Regions from separate parts of the Virgibacillus dakarensis genome, predicted to be linked through region 2. Evidence: a T-box and tRNA genes for the amino acid it is inferred to sense, from the RefSeq annotation. Region 2 holds a T-box; the other holds one or more tRNA genes.

Region 1 (5,206 bases), on a different contig from region 2:
ACATCAGGTGGATGTACGTCTGACAAAAGATATCGTGGAGATTTTCTACAATCATTTTAGAATTGCATCTCATAAAAGGTTATACGGAGAAGCTGGGCAGCCAAGCACGAACCCAGATCATATGCCCGACAAACATAAGCAGTTTATTAATTTCAATCGAGAATATGTCTTAGATTGGGCTAATTCTGCGGGCATGCATATTTTGGCCACTGTCCGAAGCATATTATCATCCTATAAAACTGAAAAACAAGGTTTAAAATCATGTCTTGGACTAATAAAACTGGCAGATAAGCATTCTATCGAACGTTTAGAAAATGCATGTGAGAGGGCCTTGGCTTATACACCAAGACCGACACTCAAAAGTATTCAAACGATATTAAAGACAGGTCAGGATAAACTGCCGACAAATGATTTGGAGAAAACAGAAGAAAAAGCAGGAAGTTCCTTTGGATTCACTCGCGGAGCTGCCTATTATGGGGGAGAAATAAAATGACAAAAGAAACAACACTAACGAAGCTAACTGAAATGCGTATGTCTGCCATGGCGGAAACTTATCAGGAACAATTAAGAAACCCAGAGTATCAGGAAATGACATTTGAAGACCGTTTTGGATTACTTGTGGACATGGAATGGTCACGTCGTCAAAACAACAAATTAGAGCGTCTTATTAAAAGCGCACAGTTAAGTAATAATCAGGCAGCAGTAGAAGATATTGAATACCATCCAGACAAAAAGCTTGATAAGTCTCAAATCCTGCGGTTGGCTACAGGGAATTACATCGAGGAACACCATAACATAATTCTGAAAGGGGCATCAGGGAATGGAAAAACATACCTCGCTTGTGCATTTGGCATAGCTGCCTGCCGTCAGTTTTATAAAGTAAAATATGTTCGATTACCCGATCTTCTTGACGAATTAGCGGTGGCAAGAGGCGAAGGTGTATTCCGCAAGGTGATGAAGCAATACAAGAAAGTCAACCTTTTGATTTTGGATGAGTGGCTTTTAACCCCATTAAAAGGAAATGAAGCACGGGATTTATTGGAAATCGTTGAGGCAAGGCACCGGACGGGCTCAACCATATTCTGTTCTCAGTTCGACCCAAGGGGCTGGCATGAAAAGATCGGGGAAGAAACACTGGCAGATGCCATATTGGACCGTATTGTCCACGATTCCTACAGTATTCTTATCGATGGAAAAATATCCATGCGAGAAAGGCATGGCCTAAAGGCATAGGATTATTCTCGGTAGCTAACGCGCGATGCTTGTTTTCTTCTAATTCGCATGACGCTTGCTTCGCAAGCACACGCTCATTACGAAGCTACACCCGCCACCCATAAAAAATGAATGTAGCACAGGCATTGGATTTTAAAATAATACTAGGAAGGTGTGCCCTATGATAGATGGTTACATGACACTCTTGGAAACTATTAAACTACTACACAACTATGAGATTGAGTGCGATGAAGAAGACGTAAGGCAATGGATAAATGAAGGGAAAATTAAAGCGAAAGAGAACGGTAACGATTATAAGGTTGACGAGCCAGATGTTCTAGACTTTTTAGTGGATTTAAGTTACGTCGGAACCGCTTATGAAAAAGGGATTGATGATAAAACGAAAATCGAGCGCCTCATGACTGAAGTGGAAGAGTTACAAAAAGAAAATGATAAGTTGTACCGTGAAAAACAGAAACTTGAAATTGAATTGGGAATTCTGCCGTTTTAATGATGAAGGCACTCCCAGCCAAGCTGGGAGTGCCTTCCAAACATTGGTGGCTCACCCATGTCATAAGTGGCTCTATTATATGTCACAAGTGGCTCAAAAAGATGGCAGAGGTGGTTCTATTCAATGGCAATATTCAATATTTTCGCATTTTCCCTACTACCTTCATTTATAGACAGTTTATTTAGTACCTTAAGAGCCCTCTGGCTACGCCTAATATTTTGATTAATAGAATCCTTTAGTAATATAACCTTATCAATGTCTGCCTTTTCTACGTTATCTTCTAGACCATTTAGTATTCTCTCATTCACAAAACTGAAATCACCAAACAAATAATCTACAATATTTCTATTCAATGCCCTTAACTCTGTTATGTCAAAACAATCCTGATTACTCATGGTGATACAACTATGAAATATAGATATTATCTCATCAAATGCTTCTGATTTATTGGCAATTTCATCTTTATCAAGATCCTCAAATGATTTTCCAGTCCTTGAAAATGTCATGTAGGTAATAAGCCCAAATATTATAGCATCAATGTTATCTTTACTGGATATCTGTGTGTTCTGTCTATCTTTAAAATGTTCTTTGATTTTTTTGGATGAGTATTGAAAGAACTCTTCTAGGAAATCAAAGTCCCATGTGTCCAATATATAATCAGAATTCCCCACTAAATAATCTACTGATGTGTTAAACAAATTTGCAAGCTGAACAATTTCTTCTAAAGATACTTCTCGTTCATTATTTAAGTATTTCTGCAGAGTTGTACGGTCAAATTCTAGACACTCCATTAGTGAATTTCTAAAAACATCGAAACCATTTATTTCTATCAAACGCTGTAATTGATCACTTAACATTTTTTTGGTGGTTCGCTATTCATTGTCATTCCGCCCTTCATTCACTGATATTTTATCATCGTAATTTACGGCCCCTATATTAATATTGGATAGATGTGGTTAAATAATTTTTAATACTTTTTATTAGAACATTTTAGGTACTACCTACAGCTATATCAATATAGCCTGTCAAAGAAGTATTATATATCCAATTACTAAAGAAGCGGGAATAGAAAATACGATTACCTTCCCTTGCGAGGTAATACTATTATTAATTTCAGGACCTTTATAATTGTTTCTTGCTAAGATATAACCTCGAAGAATGCAATACCAAAAATATCCCCCCGACATTAAAAACATTAGAAGATATATGCATAGAACTACATTATTAGTTAATACATAAATAGTAGAACAAAATAATAAATACAAAATAAACTTTCCTAAAAATACGATTATGACAAAACTTTTTGGAAAACCCTTCTGTAATTCTTCTGCTTTTATAGGATATATCTTCGCAAGAATGATATTAAAAATTAAACCACCAAAGAATAATGTGCAAAGTGAAAAAAAGTAATAATTCGATGTAGGAATTTTATAATACCACCACATTAAAGGTAAACATATAGTAGTAAAGCATAAAGAAAAATAAAACATAATCGCTATCATACCAATCTTATGCCAAGGAAATTCAATTATTTTTCCCACATGTGCTCACCTCCATATTTTGCTATAATTTTAACGTAGATGGTAAAATATATCCGCTAATATGAGCACATTCTGTTTTGAAAACCAAGAACAAAAAAAGACAGGCAATTACCTGTCTTTTCTGTTACGATAATAATATTTTGTAGTTTGTGTGTATAATGTAGATACCGGTGGTCGGGGTCGAACCGACACTCCCGAAGGAACACGATTTTGAGTCGTGCGCGTCTGCCAATTCCGCCACACCGGCATATTGTCTTTGGAGGCGGCAACCGGATTTGAACCGGTGATAAAGGTTTTGCAGACCTCTGCCTTACCACTTGGCTATGCCGCCAATATGCAAAGTAATGGAGCGGAAGACGGGATTCGAACCCGCGACCCCCACCTTGGCAAGGTGGTGTTCTACCACTGAACTACTTCCGCATAATGGCTGGGCTACCAGGATTCGAACCTGGGAATGACGGGATCAAAACCCGCTGCCTTACCGCTTGGCTATAGCCCAAAATATTTGAATTTAATTAATGGGGCGATCGGTGGGGATCGAACCCACGCGTGCCGGAGCCACAATCCGGTGCGTTAACCACTTCGCCACGACCGCCATCTTAAACATGGCAGGGGTAGTAGGAATCGAACCCACATCAAAGGTTTTGGAGACCTTCGTTTTACCATTAAACTATACCCCTACTTATTTATATATGAAAAAAGTAAAATGGTGGAGGGGGGCAGATTCGAACTGCCGAACCCTGAGGGAGCGGATTTACAGTCCGCCGCGTTTAGCCACTTCGCTACCCCTCCATAATGGAAAACACAAAAATGGTGGCTCGGGACGGAATCGAACCGCCGACACAAGGATTTTCAGTCCTTTGCTCTACCGACTGAGCTACCGAGCCTCTATATATTAGTGAACAAATTGCAACAACACTCTATTAAAGTGGCGGTCTGGACGGGACTCGAACCCGCGACCTCCTGCGTGACAGGCAGGCATTCTAACCAGCTGAACTACCAGACCATTTAATGAAGAAAAAAATACTAAGTTAATTTGATTGAGTTAAAGAAAATTTGGTTGCGGGGGCAGGATTTGAACCTACGACCTTTGGGTTATGAGCCCAACGAGCTACCAGACTGCTCCACCCCGCGATATGAAATTGATGGTGGAGGATGCAGGGCTCGAACCTGCGACCCCCTGCTTGTAAGGCAGGTGCTCTCCCAACTGAGCTAATCCTCCAATTAAGTTTAAGTGGTGACCCGTACGGGATTCGAACCCGTGTTACCGCCGTGAAAGGGCGGTGTCTTAACCACTTGACCAACGGGCCAAAGTTATTTAAAGGTGGCGGAGAGCGAGGGATTCGAACCCTCGAGGCCGCGATAACGGCCTACACGATTTCCAATCGTGCTCCTTCGGCCACTCGGACAGCTCTCCATGGCTCCACAGGTAGGATTCGAACCTACGACCGATCGGTTAACAGCCGATAGCTCTACCACTGAGCTACTGTGGAATGGAATCGATTAGCCTGGCGGCGTCCTACTCTTGCAGGGGCAAAGCCCCAACTACCATCGGCGCTGGAGAGCTTAACTGCTGTGTTCGGCATGGGAACAGGTGTGACCTCTCCGCTATTGCTACCAGACCAACAAGATGTTAGTCATTCTGTGTTGTCCACAGGATGTGAATGATTTAAACAGAACATTCTTATTATCCAAGTGATCACCAATAAATTTTCAGTGACAACCAATATTATAATTGTTTTTCGAAAAAAATCAAGTAAAATATCGAAATATGTATAAGGTTTATACCTTGGAAACTAAATAAGAGATCCACAAGCAACGAAATCAGATTAGATGGGTTATAGTTAAGTCCTCGATCGATTAGTATCCGTCAGCTCCACGTGTCACCACGCTTCCACCTCGGACCTATCTACCTCATCGTCTCTGAGGGATCTTACCTTCC
Region 2 (27,000 bases):
CATGATAGGCTTGCTGAAAGTCAATCGCTTTTTTCTGCAATGTTTCTCTAATATCAAATTGCCAAAGGACTCCAAACTTTTCATCTTTCAAACTCTTCTCAAGTGATTGAATTGCTTCATCGATTGTTTTATTTGTTTCAACTGTATAATGAAACATGATCAAGTATCTCCTTTTTAATTAAAGTTTTCCAATTTCAGAGACAGGATTTTATTTAGGGATTGCTCTTACAGCATAATTTGCCGGATTCAAGGGAACAACCTCCGTATCAAAGCCATTCCGTTCAAGAATGTTTATCATTTCGTTTGAAGAAATTCGGTGATGCAATGGCGGGCCTGATTCCGTTTCAATAGCCTCCCAATCGAGCAAAAGCATCTGTCCCTCAGGTTTTAAAATACGGTTTATTTCGGCAAGAGTCCTGTCAACATTCGGAACCTCATGCATCACAAAAGCAACGATAACTTTGTTTACGGATTCATCATCAAGTTTAATATGATCCAAGTCACTTTCTACATACTGAATGTTGTCAAGTTGTTCTTCTCCTGCATTTTCCTTCAGCATTTCCAGCATTTTGGGCTCAATATCAACTGCATAAACTTTTTCCGCGTTCTTGGCAATTGGAATGGTAAAATAGCCATTACCAGCTCCAAGGTCGGCAACAGTATCACCTGAATTCACACCTAGATATTCCATGATCTCATTCGGCGGCAATAATTTTTTACGCTCCGTTCGCATTAATGAATGTGCTTTTTCAGGATTAAATCGCTTGTCCGTCATATTTTTAGCCCCTTCTCTTCGTATTCTTGTCATCTCTTCTTGCCACTTCCAAAGTATTTTATTCAACAATATACTATTCTTCCCTTATCTACACCCAGGCACTCATACCACCTTTTACATTTGTCACATTCTTAAATCCTTGTTTCTTCAAGATTTTGGCTGCTTTCAGACTTCTCATCCCACTTTGACAAATAACTACCACTTCTTTATTTTTATCGAGTTTATTCATTTGTTGAGCTAATTGTGATAACGGTATATTTTTAAATGGTTTTCGGTGATTTGCTTGGTATTCCTGAGGTGTTCGTACATCAACAAATTGAACATTTTTGTCGTTAAACTTCTTTTTCAATTCCGGCACTGTTATTTGTGACAAACCTTTAACAGGCATGAATTTTCTTAGTACAAATGCTAATATTCCTATCAAGATTATCCACTGTATGATTCCCAAAATTATTTCTCCTCCCATTTGACCATGTTAAATGAAGATATCAACCCAAATTTTAATTGCTGTTCCCAAAATTAAAACTGCTAAAATCCACTGAAGATGCTTCGTATTTACCTTTTTCCCTATGTTTGCACCTAATGGAGAACCAAGTAAACTTGCTATTATCATGATTATGGCAGGTATAAATAATATTTGACCTGTCATCATCTTACTCGCAGTTGCACCAATGGATGATATAAAGGTAATTGCCAAAGAGGATGCGATGGTAACCCTTGTTGGAATATGCAATACAGTTAGCATCACTGGCACTAACAAAAATGCTCCACCAGCACCGACAATACCAGCTCCAATCCCAACCAAGAGTGCTATTGCAGCTGCAAGCCATCGGTTAAACTTTACACTGTCAAAAGTCGTTTCATCGCTTTCCCTTTTAGGCAAAAACATCATAATAACCGCAATTAAAGCCAGTATACCGTATATAATATTAATACCGGCTTCTGACATGTGTGATGAAACAAAGCCTCCTGCAAAACTGCCTATTAATATACTAATTCCCATATAACCAATGATCGTTTTATTTAAATATCCACCATTCCGATAGGCAACGACACCGCCTACTGTAGCAAACAGCACTTGAATAGCAGTAATACCAGAAACTTCATATGCACTAAAACTTGCAAAACCTAAAACAACAGGAATATATAATAACATCGGATAATTAATAATCGCTCCACCAATTCCTACCATTCCAGAAATAAAGGAACCGATAAAACCAATCAAAAAAATGGTAACGATAAACATCATACTATATTCCATATAACCTTTCCCCTAAATCAAAGGGGACCCAGCTGAAGGGTCACCTTTATCCTTTTTTTATCCAAAATTTTAGTACACTGTCTTTTTCTAATTCTTTTAAAAGCTCATGTCCACCGGATTTTGCCCATGCTGCTAGGTCACTTTTAGCACCCTTATCTGTTGCATGGACCTCCAATATTTCGCCTGTTTTTAGTTCATCCATTGCCTTTTTTGTTCTTACGATCGGCATGGGACATGATAAACCTGTTGCATCCAATACTTTATCTGCGCTCATTTTGATATACCTCCTAATTTATTCAGTTCAAATACATACGAGGGTATTATTCAAAAAACTATCCCTCAATCGCACAACGGTTAGGTCCTATTTCCATTTCTTTCTGTTCTTCCTGATCGGGCGAAAGTTTACCCATATTTATTTTGCGAATATCTTCATACGCATTCGGTTGCGGCGGAAGATTTTCGGTTACCATTTTTCTAAATTTCTGCTCATCATCTACTTGTAACCCTGCATTTTTCTGATAAAGGTCACCTAACCGAGCTAAGACTTTACCACCTTCACCAAGTTCTTCTGCAAAAGAGTAATGTGCAGGTAATACGATTAAATCATCGGAAAGTTCTTTGTAACGGTTATAGAGCGTATGTCGAAGATCTTCTACCCAATCTTCTGCCAATCCGGCTAAATCCGGACGACCAATTGATCGCACAAATAGATTGTCGCCAGTTAATAAATACTTACCATCAATTATAAATGACGTACTGCCAATTGTATGACCCGGTGAATAGATTGGTTGTATCTTTATAGCAGTATTACCCACCATGATGTCATTGCCTTCTTCAAGTGGTGTATACGAAAAGGTAGCATCCGCTGCATCTTTAGGTGGCAAGTAATAAGTGCCACCAACTTCTTCCGCGAGTTTGCGTCCGCCGGAAATGTGGTCTGCGTGTAAATGTGTGTCCATGACATGCTTAATCTGTACACCCTGTTCTTCCGCAAACTGTTTATAAATATCCGTCATCCTTGCTGTATCTACAATTGCTGCTTCTCCATTTGATTGAATGAAATATGATAGGCAACCTTTTCCTAAACGAACAAATTGGTGCAGGCTACCTCCGTCATTTAAATCAGCAATCTTTACCGGCTCCAAGTATTCACTCCAAGCTTTCATACCATCTTTCAGGCTATAAACCGTTGTAAATCCGGCATCGCTTAGCATATCTCCGATCATTTCGGATGAACCGCCTTTTGCACAGACAACGATTATTTCCTGATCTTTTTTCAACGTACCTTTAATAGGATCGATCCCGTCCAGTAAGTTGAAATACGGTTTATTGATAGCCCTGACCTTTTCGCCCTCTATTTTCCAATTATTAAATTCATCTGTATTCCGTACATCCAAAATCAACGTTTCTTCGCGGTTTACTATTTTTTTCGCCAATTCTTTAACTGAAATTGTTTTTGTCATTTGCAACCCCTCCGTTAAAATGATAGTGAGATATTTGCATCCTTCGCATAATCAATGAATGTAGCCGCGCCGCCTACTTCAATTCCATCAACAAATGCATCCTTAGCCAGATTCATTACATCCATCGTCATTTGGCAAGCAATTAATTTGACACCCAGTTCTTGAGCAATACCTACCAGCTTTTCAATGGATGGCACATTCGCCTTGCTAAATCCTTCCGCAAAATGTTCTTTTCCTTTTGGTAATGGAAGCTGTTTATGCGCCTCCTTATGAATTAGATTTAACCCTTCAAACGTAAAGAAAATCCCTACTTCGGCATCGGACGCTGCAGCTGCCGTCGCAATGTTAAATACCTTATATGCGTCAAATAATGTTCCGTTCGCTGCAATAATTGCTACTTTTGTGTTAGCCATTTAAAAATTCCTCCTAAAAGTGCGTGTTCAAAAAGTCGCCGAATGAGAAGGCCGGCTAAAATCGCAACGTCCTGTTGCAACGCCGGCACTAGCACTTCCTGTGCGTCGCAAGAAGGTCGAGGCGGCGTAGCTTTGAGCACCGGGCTTCCACAGGATGTGGTGACTTCTGCGTTGCCCACAGGACGTGGGCGGTTTTAGCAGAAGATCCTCTTCCGCCAACGAAGAGATTCGCCGCTTATCATTTGGTGACTTTTTGAACATCCACTATAAGTGGTTATTCAAAAATTGTTTAATTTTTTTCTATTGGGCTATCCCATGTGGACATACCTGGTAAAACATTTATCACATTCTTATATCCTTTTTCGGTTAAATTTTGTGCTGCTAAATCACTGCGGTTACCTGTACGGCAAATAATATATAGCTCCTTATTTTGGTCTATTTCATCTAGACGTTCATCTAATTCCTCAAGGGGTATATTGACCGCCCCTGGAATATGACCAAAAGCAAATTCTACGGGTTCACAAACATCTAGAATTGAAATGGGCGGTTCATTTAACTTACTGTGAAGTTTGTTAAGTTCAATGGTATATTCATGTTTGATTTCTTCCTTCAGTTCGGGATCACTTGCTTTTCGTAGATAATGTTTTAACAGATCACCGCCCTCGACTGTTCCAATATACTGGTGCCCGGTATTCTCTGCCCATGCCTTTAAATCAGCAATTGAGCCTTTATCTATAGCCTGAACTTCCATAACTTGACCAGGTTCTAAGTTCATCATTGCTTTTTTGGCCTTCACAATAGGCATTGGACATGTCAGCCCTTTTGCATCCACTATTCTATTTGCTGTAATCTGAATCCTCCTTACTTTTCAACTTCATCTTCCCAGTCCAGCATACCGCCTGTCATATTCGTAACATCATAGCCTTGCTCACTTAAAAACAAGCAAGCTTTGCCACTTCGACCACCAGAACGGCAAACCATATAATAATGTTTATTTTTATCCATCTCATCAAGACGGTCTGGTAATTGACCAAGTGGAATATGAAGTGCACCCGGTATTTTCCCTTGTGCTACTTCTTTCTCTTCCCGAACATCAATAATGCTCACGTTTTCCCCTGCTTTTAATTTTCCTGCTAATTCTTTTGCTGCAACTTCCTTCACTACTGTTCCCTCCTAACTAGTAAAATTCCAGACCAATCATCATTATACATATACCCGTACAGGTATTATATATTAAATAAAAAAATGGGTTAGTTGATTGCTTGCTTAACCCGTTTTTTATGATAAATGTTGTAAAACAGCTTGTCAATCTTATCTGCTTCTAACTAATAAATTAACTGCTTCTTTAATAAGATCCTCAGAACTTTCGCCAGTTTGTTTTTCTTCACGAATGCACTGTTCCAGATTTTTACTGACAACTAATGCAGCGGTACGATCCATTGCACTTCTGACAGCCGACATTTGCGTCACGACATCCCGGCATTCTTTTTCTTCCTCCATCATTTTTAATAATCCTCTAACTTGCCCCTCAATACGCTTCATTCTATTTTTCATTTGGGCATCATATTTCATTCGTAACACTCCTTTCAGCTTTACTAAGTGAACACATACATCTTTTTTGCGGGATACCGCTTCTGTCGTTTTATTATTGTCGCTATGCTCACATAATATACCCATGGAGGTATTTTGTCAACATGTTTCTACGTAAATGTTAAAAATCACATGAATACCCAACTTTTATATAAAAATAAAACAAGAACACTTATTACTTTCTAAGCATCCCTGTTTTATTTTCATCCATTCATTGAATTGTCACTTTAACAGTACGTACTCCCCACTTTATTGCAGCTTGCTTTGTCCGGACATAAACATCAATTTTGTTACCATTAATTGCACTGCCAATATCGCCAGCAATCGCATAACCATATCCTTCTACATGTACGACTGATCCTAAGGGAATAACATTTGGATCGACCGCAATTACTCTTGTATTAGGATTTTCCCTGAGGTCGATTCCGGTGTGCGTCACCCCTGAACCACCGGCACTCTCCATTGTATAAGCGGTGGCAGTAACGGTAAATGTTTTTTTGTTTGTGTTGTCCTGTGTTGCTTTTTTAGGTTTATCTACTTTTTCTTTACTTGCCGTACTAACTTTCCGTCCACTTTTTTTAACTTGTTCAGATTGCGAACTTTTTCTTGCTGCTGCTACAATATTTTGTTTTGCTTCCGTTTGAAGCGAGGCAATCTTTTTGTCTTCCAGTTGCAAGTTATCTATTAATGCAATTAACTCTTGCTGTTTCTTCTCTAACGACTCCCTGCGTTGTTCATTTTGCTGCTTTTCTTCTTTAATTTGTGCTAAAGTTTCCTCTTGTTCCGCTTTCATGGCGTTTAACTCATCAAGCTTTTCTAGTGCAAGCTTTTGCTTTTCGGCTACTTTATGTATGTCATTTTCGAGGGTTTCTAATAAGGAAGCATCAGCCTCCGTAATCTTGTTAACCATGGAAGTTCTGCTTATAAAATCACCAAAACTTTGCGCACCGAATATTACTTCTAAATAAGTCATTGAACCGCCCGCCTGTTGATAAGAGGCAATTCGTTCCTTTAAAATTTCCTTGCGTTTTTCAATATCCGTCTCTAATTCTTTAATTTCATCTTGAAGGATTCTAATTTCTTCTAGTGCACTTGTAATGTTTTGTTCTGTTTTCTCCATCATACCTTGCTTTTCATTCAATGATTGATTTACGCGTTCCATTTCTTTATTCAAATCTTCTATTTCTGACATCAGTTCAGCAACTTGTTCTTCTGCATTTGACAAATCTTCTTTAACATTCTTCCGTTGTTCCTGCAGGTTTTCTAACTTTGAATTTGCTTCTGCATAGCTATAATTGTTAAAAAATAAACTTCCTAAAACAATGATAGTTGCTAAGGTAATTGTAGCTAATTTTCTTGTCAACTTTTTCCCTCGCTTCCTATTTTTATTAAAAATAATTGCATTTCAACTCCAATAGTATATCACGGCAAACTTACACAACAATTAAGCTGAGATTACAATTGTATTTCATAAGTATCTCGCGTCAGAAATTACTTGCCATTTGTTTCATTTTTAAATAGTCTTTAAATAAACACCAATACAGAAAGGATTTTGTCACTGTGGAAAAAAAGATAAAGGATCTGACCCTGCTATTACTATATCTGACCTCTTGGAAGGAAGATGATATCCCAAAAGAAATGAGAAGAAGCTGGAAAGGCTATCCGTTTGAAATTTTAGATGAATTAACGGATGAAGATTTCATTAGAGGAAGTAAAAAATCAAAATCGGTCTATTTAACTGAAAATGGTATCAGCGAAGCGAAAAAATTAATGGAAACATATTTACAATAATGTATCTGCGCACTAAAGTTATAAACCAGTCTTCCCTTATATTTCATTGGCTTATTTTCTGAATAAACATGATATACTATATGAAGGATCTTTGACATGGAGTGATTGAAATTGAACGGTTAAACTTGAACGACCTAAACCAATGGATAGAAAAAAGCCTGAAGTTGAACGGCTAATAACCAGGAATCGTGATGAGAAAAAATAGGTTCGTACTCGCAAATGAGACGAAGATGAACAGAAAATAATCGACAAACTTTGTATTAGAAAATGGAAAATGGCTGATTAGGAAGGAAAAGTAAAATATCTTTCCAAACGAAAGTGGTTCTATGATTTCGATTGACGGGGCTAAATTGCGAATGGCGAATGGAGGGTAAATTATCCCTCTAATAAGCAAAAAAGGTGACTCCAAAATTAAAAGTAAATGTTGAGTCGCCTTTTTTGATAACTCTTTTGAAAAAATGAACACCTTTTAGTATATAAAGAACTAACTAAGGACTGCCTCTTCTTCGCTTAGACCAAGCGCTCGCGCTGTTAAAGCATGAATTTCTTGAATAAGTTCTGGATTTTCCACCAGTGACAAGCCATAAGAAGGAATTATTTCTCTTATTTTCGGTTCCCACTCTTTTAGATGCTGCGGAAAGCATCTTTTGAACATATCCAGCACAACATGAACGGCAGTGGAAGCACCTGGAGAAGCACCAAGCAATGCAGCGACTGAACCATCAGCGGCACTAACAAGTTCCGTACCAAATTGAAGCGTTCCTTTTCCGCCATCATCAGTGTCCTTAATTACTTGTACACGTTGTCCCGCTGTCACGGTATCCCAATCTTCACTTTTAGCATCTGGAATAAATTCCCGCAATTCTTCCATCCGTTGTTCTTTCGATAACATAAGCTGCTGCACCAGGTATTTTGTTAGTGGTATGTTTTTTGCACCTGCCGCTAACATCGTGAAAACATTATTCGGTTTTACAGAGCCTAATAAATCCATATTTGAACCAGTTTTTAAGAACTTTGGGGAGAAGCCGGCAAACGGTCCAAATAATAATGTTTTCTTGTTATCGATATATCGTGTGTCAAGATGTGGCACAGACATTGGAGGAGCGCCAACTGCAGCTTTTCCGTATACCTTTGCATGATGCTGCTTTACAACTTCAGGATTGTTACATACTAGGAATAGTCCGCTTACCGGGAACCCTCCAATATGTTTACTTTCGGGAATCCCGGTTTTTTGCAGTAACGGCAAGGCCCCTCCACCAGCCCCGATAAAGACGTAATTTGCAGTATGGTATTCGAGGGTACCGCGATCGAAATTACGAACTTTTACTTCCCACGAACCGTCGTCAGTACGTTTTATATCATCTACCGTGTGATTGTATTTTATATTTACATTTTGACCCTTTAAGTAGTCTAACAATTTACGCGTTAGTGCTCCAAAGTTGACATCCGTCCCTGAGTCGATTTTTGTTGCTGCTATAGATCCCTTAGATGTACGGCCATCCATAATAAGCGGAATCCATTCCTTTAATTTTTCCGGGTCGCAAGAAAATTCCATCCCTTGGAACAAAGGATGGTTTGCCAGTGCATCAAACCGTTTTTTCAAAAACATTACATTATCTTCCCCATGCACTAAACTTATATGAGGCAATGGTTTGATAAAGTCCTGAGGATTACTTATCAGATTGCTGTTTACAAGATAAGACCAAAACTGTTTTGAAAGCTGAAACTGTTCGTTAATCTTTAGTGCTTTGCTAATGTCTATGGACCCGTCCGGTTTTTCGGGAGTGTAGTTAAGCTCGCACAGTGCCGAGTGCCCGGTTCCCGCATTATTCCATTCGTTGGAGCTTTCCTCTCCTGGCTTTTCAAGCTTCTCAAATACAGTAATTCTCCAGTCCGGTGCCAATTCTTTTAAGAGTGAGCCCAATGTTGCACTCATGATTCCGGCACCAATTAAAATAACGTCTGTTGTCGTATGTTTATTACTCATATTTACCTTCCTTACATCTTAAAATTTGCACAAAGAAAGCAAGCGTTCCTGCTCATACGTTAACAAGTCAGGGCGCAACCTAGTTATACATCTTTTCTAACCATATTATAGTGTATTACAATTATACCATAAGTTATTTAAAAGCTGAAAAAAAGTGAGAAATCAAACGCATACGATATAGCAATGAAAAAGATAAAGTACAATTGCCCGTTGGATTTTTAGGGAGCTGGTGCAAACAAGTACCATGATAATTTGGAAAATTGGGCTTTGGAGCTAAATTTTTATAAGGTGATTCTGTGTCCAGCAGAATAATTAGGGTGGCACCGCGGTTCATGTGTCACAGAACCACAAAACCTTTGATTGCATTATTATAGAAATTACTATATAATCCAAGTGATTATTCTCTTCATTTTTAAGTTTCTATTCTAATTCCTAATCTTCCTATCTAATTGAATACGCCGATTTATTCGCCTCGCAATCGTTTCATCATGCGTTTACCCAAATCTCCTATGACAATTGACTGTAAACTCTTTCAATAGTATGAAGCAAAGTAGATATTCCCATTCTAGACTGGCACCATCCTATAGTGATTCAAACAGAACTTATATATTTTTCATTCCATCTATTTCAAATTTTAATAGACTGGGACTCTATAAATAAAAAGGATGTGGACTATGTTTTATAAACCGCGTACTATGTCTAATGAATTAATAATTCTGGAATTATTGAACGAGCGAAAGAATTTACCTAGAAAGGATAAGCAGCACTATTTTAATCTAAAAAAAGGTTACGAAGGAGAGATGCAATTTGATGCCTTAACAGAAAATCTTCAGTGTGAATGCTTGATATTAAATGATTTGTTACTAAAAGTAAATAATACTACCTTCCAAATTGATTCCCTCATTATTGCACATGGAAAGATTTACTTTTATGAGGTAAAAAACTATGAAGGCGATTATTATTACGAATCGGATAAGCTATTCAAAAGGAACCCTAAAGTAGAAGTAATTAATCCTCTGTACCAGTTAGGTAGAAGCGAATCCTTACTGCGTCAATTACTCCTCAGCATCGGATTCAACCCTCAAATAGATGCTTCCGTTGTTTTTATTAATCCGAAATTCACCTTATACCAAGCACCTCTAGATAAACCAATTATTTTTCCAACCCAAGTTAATCAATACATCGAAAATTTTAATGCAATACCTTCGAAATTGTCGGAAAAACATAAAAAAGTTGCAGATCAATTATTGTCGTTAAATAATACCGATTCTCCATATAAGCAAATACCTTCTTACTATTATGACGAACTACGAAAGGGGATTACCTGTTCTAAATGTCATTCATTTTCCTTATCTATTGAGAAAAGGAAATGTATTTGTCACGAATGTGGGAATGGAAAGCCGGTTATAGACGCTGTAATGAGAAGTGTTAAAGAATTTAAGATTCTATTCCCCAATGAAAAGATTACAACCAATATCATTCATGATTGGTGCCAAGTGGTACAATCAAAAAAGACAATAAGAAGAATTCTAGCAACCAATTTTAATATTGTAGGGGTTCATCAATGGACATACTACGAACAAGATTTAGATTTCTAACGCTATAAGTTCCCTCTAGTCCCTCATAATCAAAATGAAGGACTTTTTAGTGGATTGAAGAACATATTTGAGGTTTTCATCATATCGATGAGTGACTTCTTACTGGCTACACCATCTCATTTAGGCTTTCATCTCTTCTATGAGTGACTTTTCCCGGGTTCCTGCAGCGCGTTTAGGCTTTCATCTCTTCCATGAGTGACTTTTCTCGGGTTCCAGCAGCGCATTTGGGCTCTCATCTCTTCCATGAGTGACTTTTCTCGGGTTCCAGCAGCGCATTTGGGCTTTCATCTCTTCCATGAGTGACTTTTCTCGGGATCTACCATCATGATTTGTTCTTCGCCACAAGATGAAAGACGTTTAAGGAGTTTCATCTTGCATTTCAACCAACGGATCTATATAATAATAAAAAAGTCAATATCATAGCAATGAAAAAGATAAAGTACAATTGCCCGCTGGTTTTTTAGAGAGCTTGTGGCTGGTGAAAACAAGCACCATGGCAATTTGGAACTGGGCTTTGGAGCTTATTTTTTATAAAGTGATTCTGCGTCTAGCAGAATAATTAGGGTGGCACCGCGGTTCATTCGTCCCTTTATGCAGGGATAAATGGACTTTTTTAATGGAATTTTTTAATAAAACAAAACGGAGTGAAACAGATGAGCACAATATTTTCAGGAATACAGCCGAGTGGTACGCTAACAATAGGAAATTATTTAGGTGCGATGCAGCAGTTCGTCAAATTACAGGAAGAAAATCATTGCTATTTTTGTATTGTTGACGAGCATGCGATTACTGTACCTCAGGATCGTTTAAAGCTAAGACAAAATATTCGTTCGCTTGCAGCCTTATACCTTGCTGCAGGAATTGATCCGAACAAATCGACATTATTTATTCAGTCAGAAGTACCTGCACACGCGGAGCTGGCATGGATCATGCAATCGATCAGCTATATTGGGGAATTGGAGCGAATGACCCAATTTAAAGATAAAGCAGTTGGTAAGGAAGCAGTTTCTGTTGCACTATTAACGTACCCACCACTAATGGCCGCAGATATTTTACTGTACAATACCAATTTAGTTCCAGTCGGCGAGGATCAAAAGCAGCATCTCGAATTAACACGGAACTTGGCGCAACGATTTAACAATAAGTACAACGACATTTTTACCATTCCAGAAATCAGCGTCCCTAAAGTAGGCGCGCGCATTATGTCTTTACAGGAACCAACCAAGAAAATGAGCAAATCGGATAGTAATGAAAAAGCGTTTATTTCAATGCTGGACGAACCGAAGAAAATCGAGAAAAAGATTAAAAGTGCTGTTACCGATTCAGAAGGGATTGTTAAGTTCGATAAGGAAAACAAACCTGGCATTTCCAATCTCCTAACGATTTTGGCGAGCTGTACTGGCGAATCAATTGAAAAGCTTGAAGAAAATTATGCGGGTAAGGGATATGGGGAATTCAAACAGGACGTGGCCCAGGCCGTTATCCAGGTACTGGCACCAATTCAGGACCGTTACGATGCTCTTATCGAAGCTGAGGAATTAGACACTATCCTTGACGATGGTGCAGATCGTGCCGCTTTAATCGCAAATAAAACGTTAGCGAAAGCGAAAAAAGCAACAGGATTGGGACGAAAACGGAAATAAGATACTAAAAGTTGAACGTAAAAAGAAAAACACTTGACTAAAATTTAGCCAAGTGTTTTTACCGCTATTTTTTTTATTTTTGCCTCTGAGTTCCGCCCTCTTTATTTCTGCTTCGACGTATTTTGTTCCTGACTTTGTTCCAGTTCCCACATTTTTTCCAAAAACGGCTGACCTTTAATCATTTTTCCGCACAGGTCTTCATGGGCGCTGCTCCAGCCATGTTTGACACCATTATATAAAGCTTGCCAAACCTTTTCCTCATCCATATAACGAATATATGGGTATTTTTTTGGGTTCCATTCCGTCAGCCAATAGCGCAATTCTTCCAGGTTATTTGCTGTATGTAACTGATCAAGCGCCATCATCAGCAACTGTTTCAGCTGCCGCTCCCGTCTTGTTAATCCGAAGACAAGCTCTGGCGGCATGGATAGCATATGATATTCTTTTTTATACAAATCCCCATCAAATTTAAATGATTGTTTTTTCGTGTTTTCGATCATATCAAAGACAAGCTGTTCTTGCCTCGGTATTAATCTGCTTTTACGAATTGGAATCTGATAACCGATTGTATCCATTGCAATGATATCCGTTCCATCCGTAACTACACAGGCATAATCCAGTACGGTACGCTCCTGTCCTTTTCGAATATATGCACGTTTATATATGCAATCAAGCATTGGTTTTGGTAAATCATGCATATCATTTTCAATATAGTTGTATAAATCTTCATTTATGTACAAGAGCGGTACTTGATCAAGCAATTCGATCCCATCTTCCTTCCGCCATTCGTGAAAATAACATACATTATACCCATTCTCCTCCCCTTCAAACCAATTCACCCACACATCGTGCAAATACAACATAAACAACCCTCACTTTTCAACTAACATTTACCATACATTATGACCATCATGTTAGAAAAATATTCTGGGATTTTTATCACGGATTAACGGGTCATCATACCACCATCTCCAAGCGTGAGTAAACTAAAGACGTGAAGGTGAACGATAAACACCCCGTAAATTCCCGATTCTGTTCAATGTGTGTTTGGATATCGATAAATGGCAATCGCCATAAGGATAAACCCAATTGGTAAAAAGTAACATTCCGGTCGTCCTTTAAGGAAGATAAAATAATCAATCCAGCCTAATCCTGCCGGCAAAAAATTGGAATATGCAACAATGGTCACACCACCGGAAACAGCCAGTCCAAACCCCAATAAAAAGAGAAACAAATAAAACATGTCCATCCCACCCACGCTTGTCCATTCGTTTTAATTCAGTTTATGCTTGTGGACCGAAATACATGATAGGGTTGTCCATTTTCATGTTTTCGTTCCTGAATGCTATAGCAAGAATGCGTTCATGTTTCTGCTCTCCGGTTGATGTTTCCGTTCTCCGGTCGATATTTCTGCTCTCCGGTTGATGTTTCCGTTCTCCGGTCGATGTTTCTGCTCTCCGGTTGATGTTTCCGTTCTCCGGTTGATATTTCTGCTCTCCGGTTGATGTTTCCGTTCTCCGGTTGATGTTTCCGTTCTCCGGTTGATGTTTCTGCTCTCCGGTTAATGTTTCCGTTCTCCGGTCGATATTTCCGTTCTCCGGTTGATGTTTCCGTTCTTCGGTTGATGTTTCCGTTCTCCGGTCGATATTTCTGCTCTCCGGTCGATATTTCCGTTCTCCGGTTGGTATTTCTGTTTTCCGGCTGGTGTCCCTGCATCTCCAGTTGATGTTCTCTCCTGGGGCCTATATTCCCGCTTTTCCGCTTGATAGTTACCACCACCCGGTTCACATTCACAGCCTTCTTCATTTTTCTTGCTAGTAAAAAAAGACCAACCAGATCACTGGTCAGCCTCTTTTTAATCCGTAGAACTTATTTATATTTTTTAAAAATCAATGCAACATTGTGTCCGCCAAAACCAAGTGAATTGCTCATGACAACTTCTACATTTTGTTTACGTGCTTCATTCGGCACATAATCCAAATCACATTCCGGATCTGGTGTTTCATAGTTGATTGTCGCTGGTATAATATCGTCATCAATGGCTTTTACAGCAATAACGGATTCAATTCCGCCTGCTGCACCTAACAGGTGACCGGTCATGGATTTCGTTGATGAAACAGCTACCTTTCCAGCATGCTCACCGAATACGCGTTTAATTGCAGTCGTTTCATATTTATCATTTAAGTCGGTACTTGTGCCATGTGCATTAATATAATCAACATTTTCCGGGGAGAGCTCCGCATCATTCAATGCTTGTTGCATCGCTCTTGCTGCACCTTCGCCATCAAGTGCTGGTGCTGTAATGTGGTATGCATCCCCTGTTGCACCGTAACCAACAATTTCACCGTAAATATGGGCGCCACGCTTTTGTGCCGATTCAAGCGTTTCCAGGAGCAAAATTCCAGCCCCTTCTCCCATAACGAATCCATCACGATTTTTATCAAACGGTCTGCTTGCAGTTCGTGGATCGTCATTTAGCGATAAAGCCTTCGCCGAACAAAAACCGGCAAATGCCATATTCGAAATCGGCGCTTCGGTACCTCCGGCGATGACATAATCCGCTCCGCCACGCTGAATTACTTTAAATGCGTCACCGATGGAATTAGCACCTGATGCACAGGCTGTAGTCGTACAAGAATTAATTCCTTTTGCGCCCAATTGGATGGATACTTGGCCTGCAGCCATATCCGGAATCATCATTGGTACAAAAAATGGACTAACTCGTCTGGGGCCTTTTTCCAAAAACTTTCTGTGCTGATCCTCCCATGTTTGCATGCCGCCAATTCCTGATCCGATCCAAACGCCGACACGATCAGCGATTTCCTCATCGATTTTTAAATTTGCATCTTCCACAGCCATTTTTGCTGCTGCAACAGCGTATTGTGTGAATGGATCCATTTTACGAGTTTCTTTTTTATCAATATAGTTCAATGGATCAAAATCTTTCACTTCAGCAGCAACCTTTGCCGGAAAATCATCTTTATTGACTTTTGTGACAAAATCAATTCCGGATTTTCCGGCGACAAGATTATCCCATGTTGTCTTAGCATCATTGCCTAACGGAGAAATGGCTCCTAATCCGGTCACAACAACTCTTCTTTCCTCCATTTGGTCATTCACTCCTCGTCCTTTTACTCACCTATCATTATAATTGATTTTAAACGTTTAGGAAATTACGGCGCTCCGGTTCCCCGGAATCTTTCTCCTCTATTTCCCCCAACGTAATGCAACGGACCCCCATGTTAGTCCTCCACCAAAGCCGACTAATACCAGTAAGTCGTTATCCTTGATTCTACCATTCTTTACAGCTTCTGATAAGGCCATCGGAATAGAGGCTGCAGATGTATTTCCATATTTCTTAATTGTTTTTGCCATTTTATCTTCAGAAATGCCTAATCGTTCCCGGGCAGCTTCCATGATTCGTATGTTTGCCTGATGAGGAATCAGATAATCAACATCCTCTTTATGATACCCAATTTTTTCAATAACACTTACCGCTGATTTAGGCATTTGTCTAACCGCAAACTTGAATACCTCACGCCCGTTTTGGAACAAATATTTATCAGGATTCTGATATAAATATTTACCGCCTGATCCGTCAGAACCTAATTCAAACGATAATATTCCTTTTTCTTCCGATACTTTACCAACGACAGCTGCACCTGCACCATCACCAAAAAGGACACACGTATTTCGATCCTTCCAATCGGTTATTTTTGATAGCTTTTCTACACCTATGACCAATACGTGTTTGTAGGCATTTGTCTCGATAAATTGCTTGGCGGTGATCAACGCATACATAAACCCGGAACATGCTGCACCTACATCCATCGCCGCTGCTTTCGTTGCCCCCAGCCGATCTTGCAGGCGGCATGCAACAGATGGAAAAGGTGTATCAGGTGTTACAGTTGCAACCAATATCAAATCAAGTTCTTCTGGTTGCACGTTTGCTTCTTCCAATGCATTTTCCGCCGCATAAAAGGCCATATCTGAAGTATCGGTATCGTCATCAGCTATTCTGCGTTCTTCAATTCCTGTTCTCGTTTTGATCCATTCATCATTCGTGTCCACCATTTTTTCCAAATCTTTGTTTGTCAATACTTTCGGCGGAACATAATGACCCGTACCTAGTATACCAGCACTCATATCTCCATCCCCTTATATTCTAATGTTAATAGTGCTCTTCAAAAAGCTGCCAAATCAGCGTCTAGAAGGTAGCCTTGTAGATCCAGGGTACCGGGTTTGCTAGAAAGAAAGTATAAATTTGCAGCTGTATGGAGGCTTTGCCAGGAAGAGCCACCTCCAGCTCCAGTGCCCAGCGGCTAGTGTGCAACACCAGCCTCCGCAAGACAAGTCAACATCGGCTACTCCAGAGTTTACGCTTATTATTTGGTGGTTTTTGAACAACCTCTAATATCAATTATTATGACTTGGTACTAATTTTAATTCATTCTTCCCCCTGTTGCAAGGGAAAAAGAGAGTCAACCATTAACAACGTTTGTAATCGGGCAGGAACCACACAAATTAAGTCCCACCGTTACCGCTCATTTGGCAGCATACCAGTTTTTTTATAAACATCTATAGCGTCTTTTATCTTTTCCTGAAATTCTTCTGGGACAACCGGGCTGAACCTGCCTAATGAGATGGCATCATCCTGAAAATCAAATGTTAAAATTTGGCCTGAGAGTTCCCCTTTATTGAACTTTTTGGCAATAAGCTCATACAATTTGTCTGCATGCTGAACTGTGCTTGTTAATACTGCCGTTTTATCAATATCCGACTGATCGGAAACGTAGCCAATCGCATAGATTCCATCTTTACTTGCCAGTTTAATCATTTCACTACTAAAGGCATCTCCAGCAGGATAAATAACATCAGCATTCACATCACGCATTTTCTCGAAACTCTCCAAAGCGCTTTTTTCATCATTCCAATCATTAACATAATCAATATGCACTTCCGCATCGGGGTTTTGATATTTCACCCCTTCATAAAATCCTTCTATTTCGGGCTGCCATTCATATGCAGCAACAATTGCAACCTGATTTGTTTTTGTCATTTTTCCTGCAATCATTCCACCAAAATAACCCATCGCATGTGCATTAAAATTTAAACTTATCACATTATCCGCATAGTACCCACCATTAAAATAAACAAATTGTACATCTGGATACTCCTGGGAAATATCGACAAAGAACTTCCCATATGCACTGCTATGGCCAAAAATGAGGTTTACTCCATGGTTGACCAATTCATCCACAGCATTTGCCACGTCCTGCTCTGTTTTGATCCCCTCTTTAAAATAAACATCAACATCATACTTATCACGAATGGCGAGTAGGCCCTTATACCCCTTGGCTCCCCATGCTTGATCATGGATTGAGGTTTCTGCCAACATGCCTGCTTTTTGTATTTTGCCTTGGTCAAAATAAGAACTACAGCCTGATAATAGTATGATGAAACCGATTAGGATTATGATGTATCGCTTTTCCAACGTGTGCACTCCCATCCGTGAACATTGATGTACGGGCATCTCCCTATGTTAATTGTAGCGTTTAACCATCCAGCAGTAAACGTTATTCCCGATTACATTTATATTACATTAGTAAATAGTTTTAAATCTATTATAGTGATCCTGCACTTTTTTAACATTCTTCTCGATAGGTCTAATATCACGAAGGAAGATAAACCGTTTACTGTTCTTATCTAGTTTCCTATTGTCTTTTACAGACCTTAGTTCGATAAAGGATGGTAAATGATTGGATTGAATGATTTGCATCAGACAAAGAACAAAATCTTCAATATAAATGGCATCGTTTAAGAATACGTCTGAATCAAATGGTACAAATCTATTTTGAGCGTACATCCCCTTCTCATTCATTGGCATCCATTCACCAAACAGCAGTGGGAGCATAACCGTTGTCAACTGGGCATCACCTTCTTTCCTCGCTTCATCCCGACATAATTTAACCATTTTGTCTGCCTTCAGATCCAATGCATGACCATTTGATCCGTTTATAATAATTGCTGTATAACGTTCTCTGCATTCTTTTTTATCCTGCAACAAGGAAAATAAATCATTTCGTCCAACCATCATTGCCAAATTCTCTTTCTTATTTGTAGCAGTATTATCAAATCCATCTACCTGATAACCATTTTCAACCAAATAATTGATAATATGAAATCCAATCCAATCGAAACAATTTGTTACAAGAAATGACATCGCCTTTCCCCCTGTTCCTTATTACTATATTATTCATAAAATGAAACTTCATTCTGTGGGGGCTGCCGACGCGACAGGGCGTGCTAATACAGGCGAAGGCATGCGGACATGACGATTTTAGCCTGCCTTCCCTCCCCACAGAGTGTTGTGAGCGAATCAGGAATTTACGAACTCTTTATCTCCTACCTTCCCATTTTTGGTTTAGACACGCTTAGAGATGGGTGTATTACAGCCCGTCACTACGTGATAACGTAAAAGAAATACTTTTATTTTTTTAGCCAATTTGGTAAACTAAAAGCAGAATGTTAAAAAATGAGGTGTTTTCAGATGCGGTTCTTTTGGACGTTCATTTGGGCATTGGCAGTCGGCAGTGTTATTTCTTATATCCTGTCCAGTATGGCTGGTAATCCTTTTAACGTTGTTCATACACTTGCCCTGGCAATTATCTTTACATTAGCTATCTACTTATTAGGAGAAGGTGTACTGAAAGAACAAGAAGAGTAACCTTGGAACGACAAGATTGATTGTATATGTTCAAAAGTCTGACAAGTTACACATAAACCCTTGCCAACAAGGAGATGGCAAGGGTTTTAATGTTAGAAATGAAATGTGCGTCAATTGACTGTTAGTACCATGGTAATACACTTAATGCAGTAAGAGCAGCCAATGGCAAAATTAACCGTCGGAATCTTCTTGGTGGATACCCATAACCCGGGTACCCGAACCCTCCTGGATACCCATAACCCGGATATCCATAACCAAATTGCCGATTTTGATGGTTCATTTCCGGCTGTGTATGGTGTTCATACTGTTCTAAAGGTATAGCTAAATAAACATATTCATCATCCAGTCCGGTTACTATACCGTCAACTTTTGAGCCGTCAACTAATTCTGCAAGTACGTAAGAATGCATATGATCTTTACATAATTCGTATATATGATGATAGTCTTGTTTCATTTCCCTTTTTCACCCTCCTCTGCAACTAGACTATTCATTAGCCCAAAGAATAGTGACTGAAAAAGGATAGCAATTCACATAGATAATCAATTTAAAATGGAGGATTTTTTCATGGATGGCATTACAGAATTCTGGTTATTAGTAAAGTATGTACTGCTAGGAGTTTTCCAAGGGATTACTGAACCAATCCCGATTTCTTCGAGTGGACATTTAGTCATTTTACGTGAACTGTTTGGTATTGAGATCAAGGGGCTTTCCTTTGAAATACTAGTCAATTTTGGATCACTCATTGCCGTTTTAGTTGTCTATCGCAACGATATTATACGCCTAATCAACCATTTCTTCCGCTACATATTCACAAAGGATGCATCGGCAAAACGTGATTTTCGATTTGTGATGTATCTGGTAATTGCGACCATCCCTACCGGCATTATTGGTTTGCTGCTGGAGGATTACATCAGCAGCAAACTAAGCACGGTAGCGGTTGTCGGTGTAACACTGCTGATTACTGGTTTTGCTTTATGGATCATCCGTAACCTGCGTGGGAAGAAAAACGATGGTGATTTAACAGTAAAAGATGCGATCATTGTTGGCTTGGCACAATCGGTTGCCTTAATTCCCGGAATTAGCCGCTCCGGTGCAACCATTGTCGCTGCTATGCTTCTTGGAATGAAACAGGAAACTGCATTGCGCTTTTCTTTTCTATTATATATCCCGGTAAGTCTTGGAATAACCGTCATGTCTCTTTCCGATATTGTCAATGATCCTGACTTTGATGTATTAATGATCCCATATTTGCTCGCATTCATGGCTTCCATTATCGCATCATACTTTGCTCTGAAATGGTTTATCAACATTATGCGTCAGGGCAATTTGAAGTATTTTTCTTTCTATTGTTTTGCTATTGGGTTACTTGTAATCTTATTTTTATAATAAGCTCATCCCCTTGCTGCACTAAAGCTTAGTGTAGTAGGCACTGGGCACGGAAGCAATGGGAAATGGCAGCACAAAAAACTAGCGGATCGATAGAAACATTTGTATGTGATGAGCAAATTGTGACTGCCAGATCCGGCTCTAATTTAACATATTTAAGAAGTCGGTATCTTCTGTACATTCATAATTTTAAACAGCTACCTTTTATTTCAAGGATATTATCTGCTATACTTAGTGAAAGAAGATATGATTATTCTTTAAGGTGGTTATTTAAGATGTCTGAGAGGTACATCAAATCCAATATGTCCGATGATCTGAAGGAGCTGCTTGCTTCCGTTGACCATACGAAACCGATCAAAAAAGACACCTTTTTATTTTCGGAAGGCGAAAAAGCTGAAGAGTTGTACATTATAAAATCCGGGAAAATTCAAATTGGCAAGCTATCCCCTGACGGAAGGGAACTCACGCTTAGAATCTGCAACAGAGGTGACATTGTGGGTGAGCTTTCTTTATATGATAATGTGAAATATATTCTGAATGCAAAAGTGTTGGAGGATGGAGAAGTAGCTGTTATTAAAAAGTTTCATTTGGAAGAAAAACTGTTAAATAACGGCAGTCTGGCAATTGAATTTATGAAAGTAATGAGTGAATCCTTCCGCCGGGATCAAACAAGATTTCGTGATCTTGTCATGCATGGGAAAAAAGGGGCGTTATTTTCCACATTGATCCGCCTGTCAAATAGTTATGGCAAGAAACAAAGCAGTGGAAATATCTATATTGATATCGTCCTAACTAATCAGGAGCTGGCAAACTTCTGTGGTACATCCCGGGAAAGTGTCAATCGTCTATTAAATGATCTAAAGCGCAATCATATTATCTCAATGAAAAAAGGACATATTATTATTCATGATTTAAACTTTCTAAAGAAGGAAATAAACTGTGAAAATTGCCCGGTTGTCCTCTGCAGTATTCATTAATTGGACACAAACACTGCCATCATTTGTCAGTCACTCGACTGAGAATCAAAAGCTTCTAGCGTATAATACCTAGAAGCTTTATTCATGAAAGTTACTTTACAGCCCTTTTCTTCCCTCTCATCACCTTAGGTATATACACGCAATATGGCTCGGATTCCATGTAATCCCCCGTAACATTATAGGCTCTCGATCTTGAACCACCGCAAACAAAACGAAATTCGCAGACACCGCATTTCCCTTTATATTGATCTGGATCTCGTAGATTTTTAAATACTTCTGACTCCCGGTAAATCGTTGCTAACGGAGTGGTTCTTACATTACCAGCTTTAATTGGCAACAGACCGCTTGGATATACATCACCAATATGCGAAATAAATACAAAGCCATTGCCATCATTCACCCCTTTTGGTGCACGGCCAAGCCCGTCAATTTGCCCTGTCTTCCCATTCATCAAGGCATCCTCATAATAAATATGGTCTGTACTGCTTTTCCCATTATGTTCCCGCATTTTACCTTGGATAACGACGCGTCGATAGTGCTGAGCTGCAGTTGTTTTAATGTCGAATGGCACCCGTTTGGATAAATTATATAACCAGCGTAAGACACGTTCGTGCTCTGCTGGTGAGATCATATCCGATTCTTTCCCTCGCCCAGTCGGTACGAGGAAAAATACACTCCACAGCACACAGCCCAACTGTTCTACCATTTCAGCAAGTTCATCTAAATAATCAACATTGTACCGGGAAATGACTGTATTAATTTGCAATGGCATTTCCAATTCGTGCAAATAATTAATCGCATTCATTGTTAAATCGAATGAACCGGTTGTACCGCGAAAATGGTCATGAACCTCGGCGCAATGACCATCAATGCTGAATGCCCAGCGTGCCAGTCCGACATCTTTTGCCTTCTTCATTGCTTCCTTTGTGACATTCGGGGTTGCGGACGGTGTCATCGATACGCGAACCCCTTTGTGCACTGCATATTCGGCAATCTCAAAAACATCCGGCCGCTCCAATGGATCACCGCCGGTAAAGACAAGCATTGGATTATCCATTTCATAAATATCATCAATTAATTTCTTTCCTTCTTCAAACGTTAATTCTCTCGGATCCCGATGATACTGAGCCTCGGCGCGGCAATGCAAACATTTTAATGCACATGCACGTGTCAATTCCCATATTACAATAAATGGGTTTTTATTGTAATCTTGTGTAAACATAAAACCATCTCCTACCAATCATTACGACACTACGCTTACTGTACCACGATTTTCAAGTATTGGATGTGATGAAGTTCACAAATATCATTGCAAATGTCTTCGCTTTGAAGGTCCCTTGAATTTGTTTGGCGGATCCCATTATCAAATTTTGGGCTGGTAATGCTGATGTTTCAAGAGTCCTTCATAGTTTTTAACAGGGTATACTGTAAAAAACTTTTCGCTACAGAAGAGATTCACTGCTTAAATTTTACTGACTTCCTGAGCTTCATCTTATATTATTTTTTACCGATAGTAACTCGCCATATTGCTGGTCCCTGTTCCGTATATTCCCATGTAAATGCAGCTTCCCCCCGTTCGATCATCAATTGATAATGAAGTGGTTTTGGATCATGATCATTGGAAAGCTCCATATATTCGCCCGGCTTTAAACTATCAAATATTTCGAAAATCTTCGGATGACGAAAACGCGGCTCAATCTCCGGGGCATGGATTTTGGTTACAAAGTCTATGTTGTCCATTATTTTTCCTCCCTCTTCGTTTTATTACCACACACTTACTATAAAGGATAAATGCTATATAGGATGTGAGAATAAACACCTTCCAACTATGATTTTTATCACGCTATTAAAAACTGTTGACAATTAGGCTAATAACTTGGGGTGGAACGTGCTAAAATGATAAATAAGGATCAATATTTAAGATTTTATCTGCAGAAAAGAGGATGATTATGAACAGTCAATCCATTCAGGAGCTTCTGCAAAAAGTTCCCTTATTCAAAGATTTAACGGATTATGAAATGGAACCGATTGTAGATCTTGCAAAATCTCGAATATACCGGCGTGGGACACACATATTCATGCAAGGAGACCCATTAACGAACGTCTATTTTATCCACCAGGGAAAAGTGAAAATATACAAGACAGATTTTCATGGAAAGGAGCAAATCGTTAATGTCCTGCAGCGTGATGATATGTTTCCCCATCAAGGCTTTTTCAGACAGGACAATTACCCGGCACATGCGGAGATACTGGAGGATGCTACGCTAATCTATATTCCAATCCATTCTTTTGAAAACTTTCTTATCACCCATCCGGAAATTTGCATAAAGTTATTTCGTGTGTTAGGTGATATTATCGTTGATTTGCAAAGTAGATTGGAAGAGAAGATTTTGCACAATACGTACGAACAAATTGTTAAGCTTCTATTACGGCTTGCCCGGCAATACGGCACGAAGACAAGCGATCGTCACATTCGTGTAGCTACCCATTTTACCAACCGGGAGCTTGCCAACATGATTGGATCCAGTCGTGAAACGGTAAGCCGTACATTAACACAGCTGCGAAAGCAAAAATTGGTAACAATGGATAAAGCCGGTTTTTTCCTGCTGGATACGGAAAAATTGGAAGACGAGATGTTTTAGCCTACAAGCGACTGCTGGCATTGTAGTCGGTGTACTAACCTGCAACCTCAAACAGAATGACCCGAATATTCGTATATTTAGATTTAGTAAACTGCACAGCCATAGCTCTCTTGTCATAAAGAAGGCTGTCCTTTCATCGGACAGCCTTCTACTGCTAATCTACGGCTTTCCCATTCCCCGCAAAAACTGCAGCATCATCGTAATACTTTTATTAATCTCGGGATCCTTAAGCGCCTTTAACAGATCGAGCGGTCTGGTTGGTTCAGTTCGTTCATATGTGCGTGCCTCTTCCATCGCGTTGTTTAGTTTAGTTGTAAAATATTTCAGATCATCCACCCGGAGATCACCAAGCAGGAAAACCAATTTTCCGGCATTCTCCATTATTTCGGCATACTGTTCCTTGTTCAGTTCCCCCATAATATTTTCCATTGCTTCTTCTTTATGCTTCACAAGCGCGTTTATCATATCAAGGAACCCATTATCATGGATCGTTGACAATAAATCAATGCCTTTCAAAATAGCTTCTTTATTATCACTGACAGCTTTTATGACTTCTTCTATATTGCGCTCCTGAATGACCTCTTCAGGAATTTCCATTCGTTTAATGCTTGAAATAGGATTTGCCACTAGTTTTTCACCTTGCTTCCTGGAAAGATATAGTCTTTACGTTCCCATTTTCGTTCCACATTGACACTGATTTGCGGCTGCCGATTCCCTTTCCTGTGGTTGTGTGATGGGATTGGACTATTCCCTTTTCTCTGCAAAACTACCATTTTCGCGGCTACTTCCTTGTAAGCCGGTGTATTACTATCCTTATCGACTTTATTATTCGTTAAATAATTAATTGCCGATTTCCCATTATCATTTAAGGGCAAATAAAGCTCTTTCCCTTGTACTCGATCTGTTATATGGACTGATACTTTTACTTCTCCTTCTCTTGAGATCAGCTTCACTTTCGCCCCTTCTTCGACACCACGATCCTTGGCCAGCTCATGGGAAATTTCGACAAATGCGTTTGGTAATTCATGCGTTAATCCTGCTGATTTATAGGTCATATTACCTTCATGAAAATGCTCAAGCACCCGACCATTGTTAACATGCAAATCGTATTCCTCATCTGTATCATAATCATAGTTAAAATCCAATGGGTACAATTGCGCCTTATTATCCTCAAACGGAAACCCATCAACATATAATAACGGTGTATCAGTACCATCTTGTAAAACCGGCCATTGCAAACTACTATAGCCTGTTAAACGATCATAGCTTACTCCTCTAAATAATGAAGCAAGTTTTGCTGCTTCATCCATAATTTCCGATGGATGGGAGTAATTCCAGTCATAGCCCATTTCTTTTGCAATTAACGTGATGATTTGCCAATCCGGCTTTGCATCCCCGACCGGATCAAGTGCTTGGTATAACCGTTGGATGCGCCGTTCGGTGTTCGTAAACGTTCCTTCTTTTTCCAGACTAGGGACTGCTGGCAAAATAACGTCAGCATATTCAGCTGTTTTCGTTAAGAATAAATCCTGTACAATAAAGAAATCCAATTTTTCGAAGGCATTAGTTACGTAGTTTATATTTGCATCGACAACACCAGTATCTTCCCCTAAAACATATAAAGAATGGAGCTCACCATCATGAATAGCACGGATCATCTCATGGTTGTCCTTACCCGGTTCTCTTGGAATCTCAGTATTCCATGCTTTTTCATAACGCTCCCGAACTGCATCATCGGTTACTTTTTCATAGCCCGGGAAGAAGTCTGGCATACTACCAAAATCACTGCACCCTTGTACATTATTGTGTCCCCTTAACGGATATGCCCCAGTACCATTTCGCATATAGTTACCGGTGATTAGCAACAAATTGGATATTGCCGTGCTTGTGTCACTTCCCAACGTATGCTGTGTTACACCCATCGCCCAGCAAATGGCCAATTTATCGACACGAACTATTTCCTGGGCAATTTCCTTTAAATCGGCTTGGGAAATTCCCGTTAATTCCTCAGCATACGCTAACGTAAATTTTTCCAGACTTTTTTTGTATTCAGCAAAGTTATTGACCCATTTATCAATAAACTCCCGGTTTTCCCAGCCTTGGTCAATAATATATTTTGTCACGGCAGACAACCAGACTAAATCAGTTCCGCTTTTGGGCCGGAAAAATCGATCGGCTCGCTGGGCCATTTCATGTTTCCGTAAATCGAACACGTACAGTTTTTGCCCGAAAAGTTTGTGTGAACGCTTAATTCTTGAGGCAATAACGGGATGTGACTCCGCAGTATTCGACCCAATAACTATCACCATATCTGCTTGGGCGATATCGTCAATCGAACCGGAATCACCGCCATGCCCAACAGTCCGAAACAGCCCTTTCGTTGCAGGAGCCTGACAGTAGCGGGAGCAATTATCCACATTATTTGTACCAATAACTTGTCTTGCCAGCTTTTGCATAAGATACGATTCTTCATTGGTTGCTTTCGATGAAGAAATAAAGCCAAGTGCATCTGGACCATGTTCTGCGCTAATTTCCTGAAATCGTTTTGCGATAAAGTCCAATGCTTCTTCCCATTCCACTTCAGCAAAATGATCCTCTTTTCGGATGAGCGGCCTAGTAATCCGTTCCTCTGAATTCACGTAATCCCAGCCGAATTTCCCTTTTACACAAGTGGAAATGCCATTTGCTGGGGAATCTTTTTGTGGCTGGACTTTTAATATTTTCCGGTCCTTTGTCCATACATCAA

Evidence for each region. A T-box is a leader RNA that pairs with one kind of tRNA and senses whether it is charged. The one in region 2 lies ahead of trpS (tryptophan--tRNA ligase), so its partner is inferred to be a tRNA-Trp.
Region 1: it encodes a tRNA-Trp, which carries the amino acid that the T-box ahead of trpS (tryptophan--tRNA ligase) is inferred to sense. The anticodon was not compared.

The regions. Positions count from the first base shown of each region.
Region 1 is NZ_LT732552.1:442-5,647, forward strand. Features, by position in the region: gene CZ382_RS00090 (Mu transposase domain-containing protein) at 1-493, shown strand, start outside; gene istB (IS21-like element helper ATPase IstB) at 490-1,233, shown strand; gene CZ382_RS00100 (hypothetical protein) at 1,394-1,723, shown strand; gene CZ382_RS00105 (helix-turn-helix domain-containing protein) at 1,840-2,514, opposite strand; gene CZ382_RS00110 (hypothetical protein) at 2,749-3,264, opposite strand; tRNA gene CZ382_RS00115 (tRNA-Leu) at 3,430-3,511, opposite strand; tRNA gene CZ382_RS00120 (tRNA-Cys) at 3,522-3,595, opposite strand; tRNA gene CZ382_RS00125 (tRNA-Gly) at 3,610-3,684, opposite strand; tRNA gene CZ382_RS00130 (tRNA-Gln) at 3,689-3,763, opposite strand; tRNA gene CZ382_RS00135 (tRNA-His) at 3,784-3,859, opposite strand; tRNA gene CZ382_RS00140 (tRNA-Trp) at 3,871-3,944, opposite strand; tRNA gene CZ382_RS00145 (tRNA-Tyr) at 3,972-4,056, opposite strand; tRNA gene CZ382_RS00150 (tRNA-Phe) at 4,076-4,151, opposite strand; tRNA gene CZ382_RS00155 (tRNA-Asp) at 4,194-4,270, opposite strand; tRNA gene CZ382_RS00160 (tRNA-Met) at 4,322-4,398, opposite strand; tRNA gene CZ382_RS00165 (tRNA-Val) at 4,411-4,486, opposite strand; tRNA gene CZ382_RS00170 (tRNA-Glu) at 4,500-4,574, opposite strand; tRNA gene CZ382_RS00175 (tRNA-Ser) at 4,590-4,681, opposite strand; tRNA gene CZ382_RS00180 (tRNA-Asn) at 4,683-4,757, opposite strand; rRNA gene rrf (5S ribosomal RNA) at 4,771-4,886, opposite strand; partial or broken rRNA gene CZ382_RS00190 (23S ribosomal RNA) at 5,105-5,206, opposite strand, start outside.
Region 2 is NZ_LT732553.1:575,808-602,807, reverse strand. Features, by position in the region: partial or broken gene CZ382_RS03045 (DUF302 domain-containing protein) at 1-157, opposite strand, end outside; gene CZ382_RS03040 (class I SAM-dependent methyltransferase) at 209-844, opposite strand; gene CZ382_RS03035 (rhodanese-like domain-containing protein) at 864-1,223, opposite strand; gene CZ382_RS03030 (sulfite exporter TauE/SafE family protein) at 1,251-2,036, opposite strand; gene CZ382_RS03025 (sulfurtransferase TusA family protein) at 2,083-2,310, opposite strand; gene CZ382_RS03020 (MBL fold metallo-hydrolase) at 2,369-3,499, opposite strand; gene CZ382_RS03015 (DsrE/DsrF/DrsH-like family protein) at 3,514-3,912, opposite strand; gene CZ382_RS03010 (sulfurtransferase TusA family protein) at 4,202-4,768, opposite strand; gene CZ382_RS03005 (rhodanese-like domain-containing protein) at 4,774-5,073, opposite strand; gene CZ382_RS03000 (metal-sensitive transcriptional regulator) at 5,224-5,484, opposite strand; gene CZ382_RS24640 (PcsB-like coiled-coil domain-containing protein) at 5,714-6,865, opposite strand; gene CZ382_RS02990 (DUF6429 family protein) at 7,063-7,293, shown strand; gene CZ382_RS02985 (malate:quinone oxidoreductase) at 7,778-9,280, opposite strand; gene CZ382_RS02980 (nuclease-related domain-containing protein) at 9,955-10,878, shown strand; T-box leader at 11,295-11,470, shown strand; gene trpS (tryptophan--tRNA ligase) at 11,532-12,521, shown strand; gene CZ382_RS02970 (YjbA family protein) at 12,623-13,384, opposite strand; gene CZ382_RS02965 (hypothetical protein) at 13,558-13,764, opposite strand; gene CZ382_RS02960 (hypothetical protein) at 13,884-14,309, opposite strand; gene fabF (beta-ketoacyl-ACP synthase II) at 14,391-15,629, opposite strand; gene CZ382_RS02950 (beta-ketoacyl-ACP synthase III) at 15,729-16,667, opposite strand; gene CZ382_RS02945 (BMP family ABC transporter substrate-binding protein) at 17,059-18,024, opposite strand; gene CZ382_RS02940 (hypothetical protein) at 18,124-18,744, opposite strand; gene CZ382_RS02935 (YjzD family protein) at 19,072-19,248, shown strand; gene CZ382_RS02930 (hypothetical protein) at 19,370-19,702, opposite strand; gene CZ382_RS02925 (undecaprenyl-diphosphate phosphatase) at 19,823-20,635, shown strand; gene CZ382_RS02920 (Crp/Fnr family transcriptional regulator) at 20,911-21,612, shown strand; gene CZ382_RS02915 (TIGR04053 family radical SAM/SPASM domain-containing protein) at 21,704-22,834, opposite strand; gene CZ382_RS02910 (DUF2249 domain-containing protein) at 23,110-23,352, opposite strand; gene CZ382_RS02905 (Crp/Fnr family transcriptional regulator) at 23,562-24,254, shown strand; gene CZ382_RS02900 (DUF1641 domain-containing protein) at 24,414-24,881, opposite strand; gene fdhF (formate dehydrogenase subunit alpha) at 24,881-27,000, opposite strand, start outside.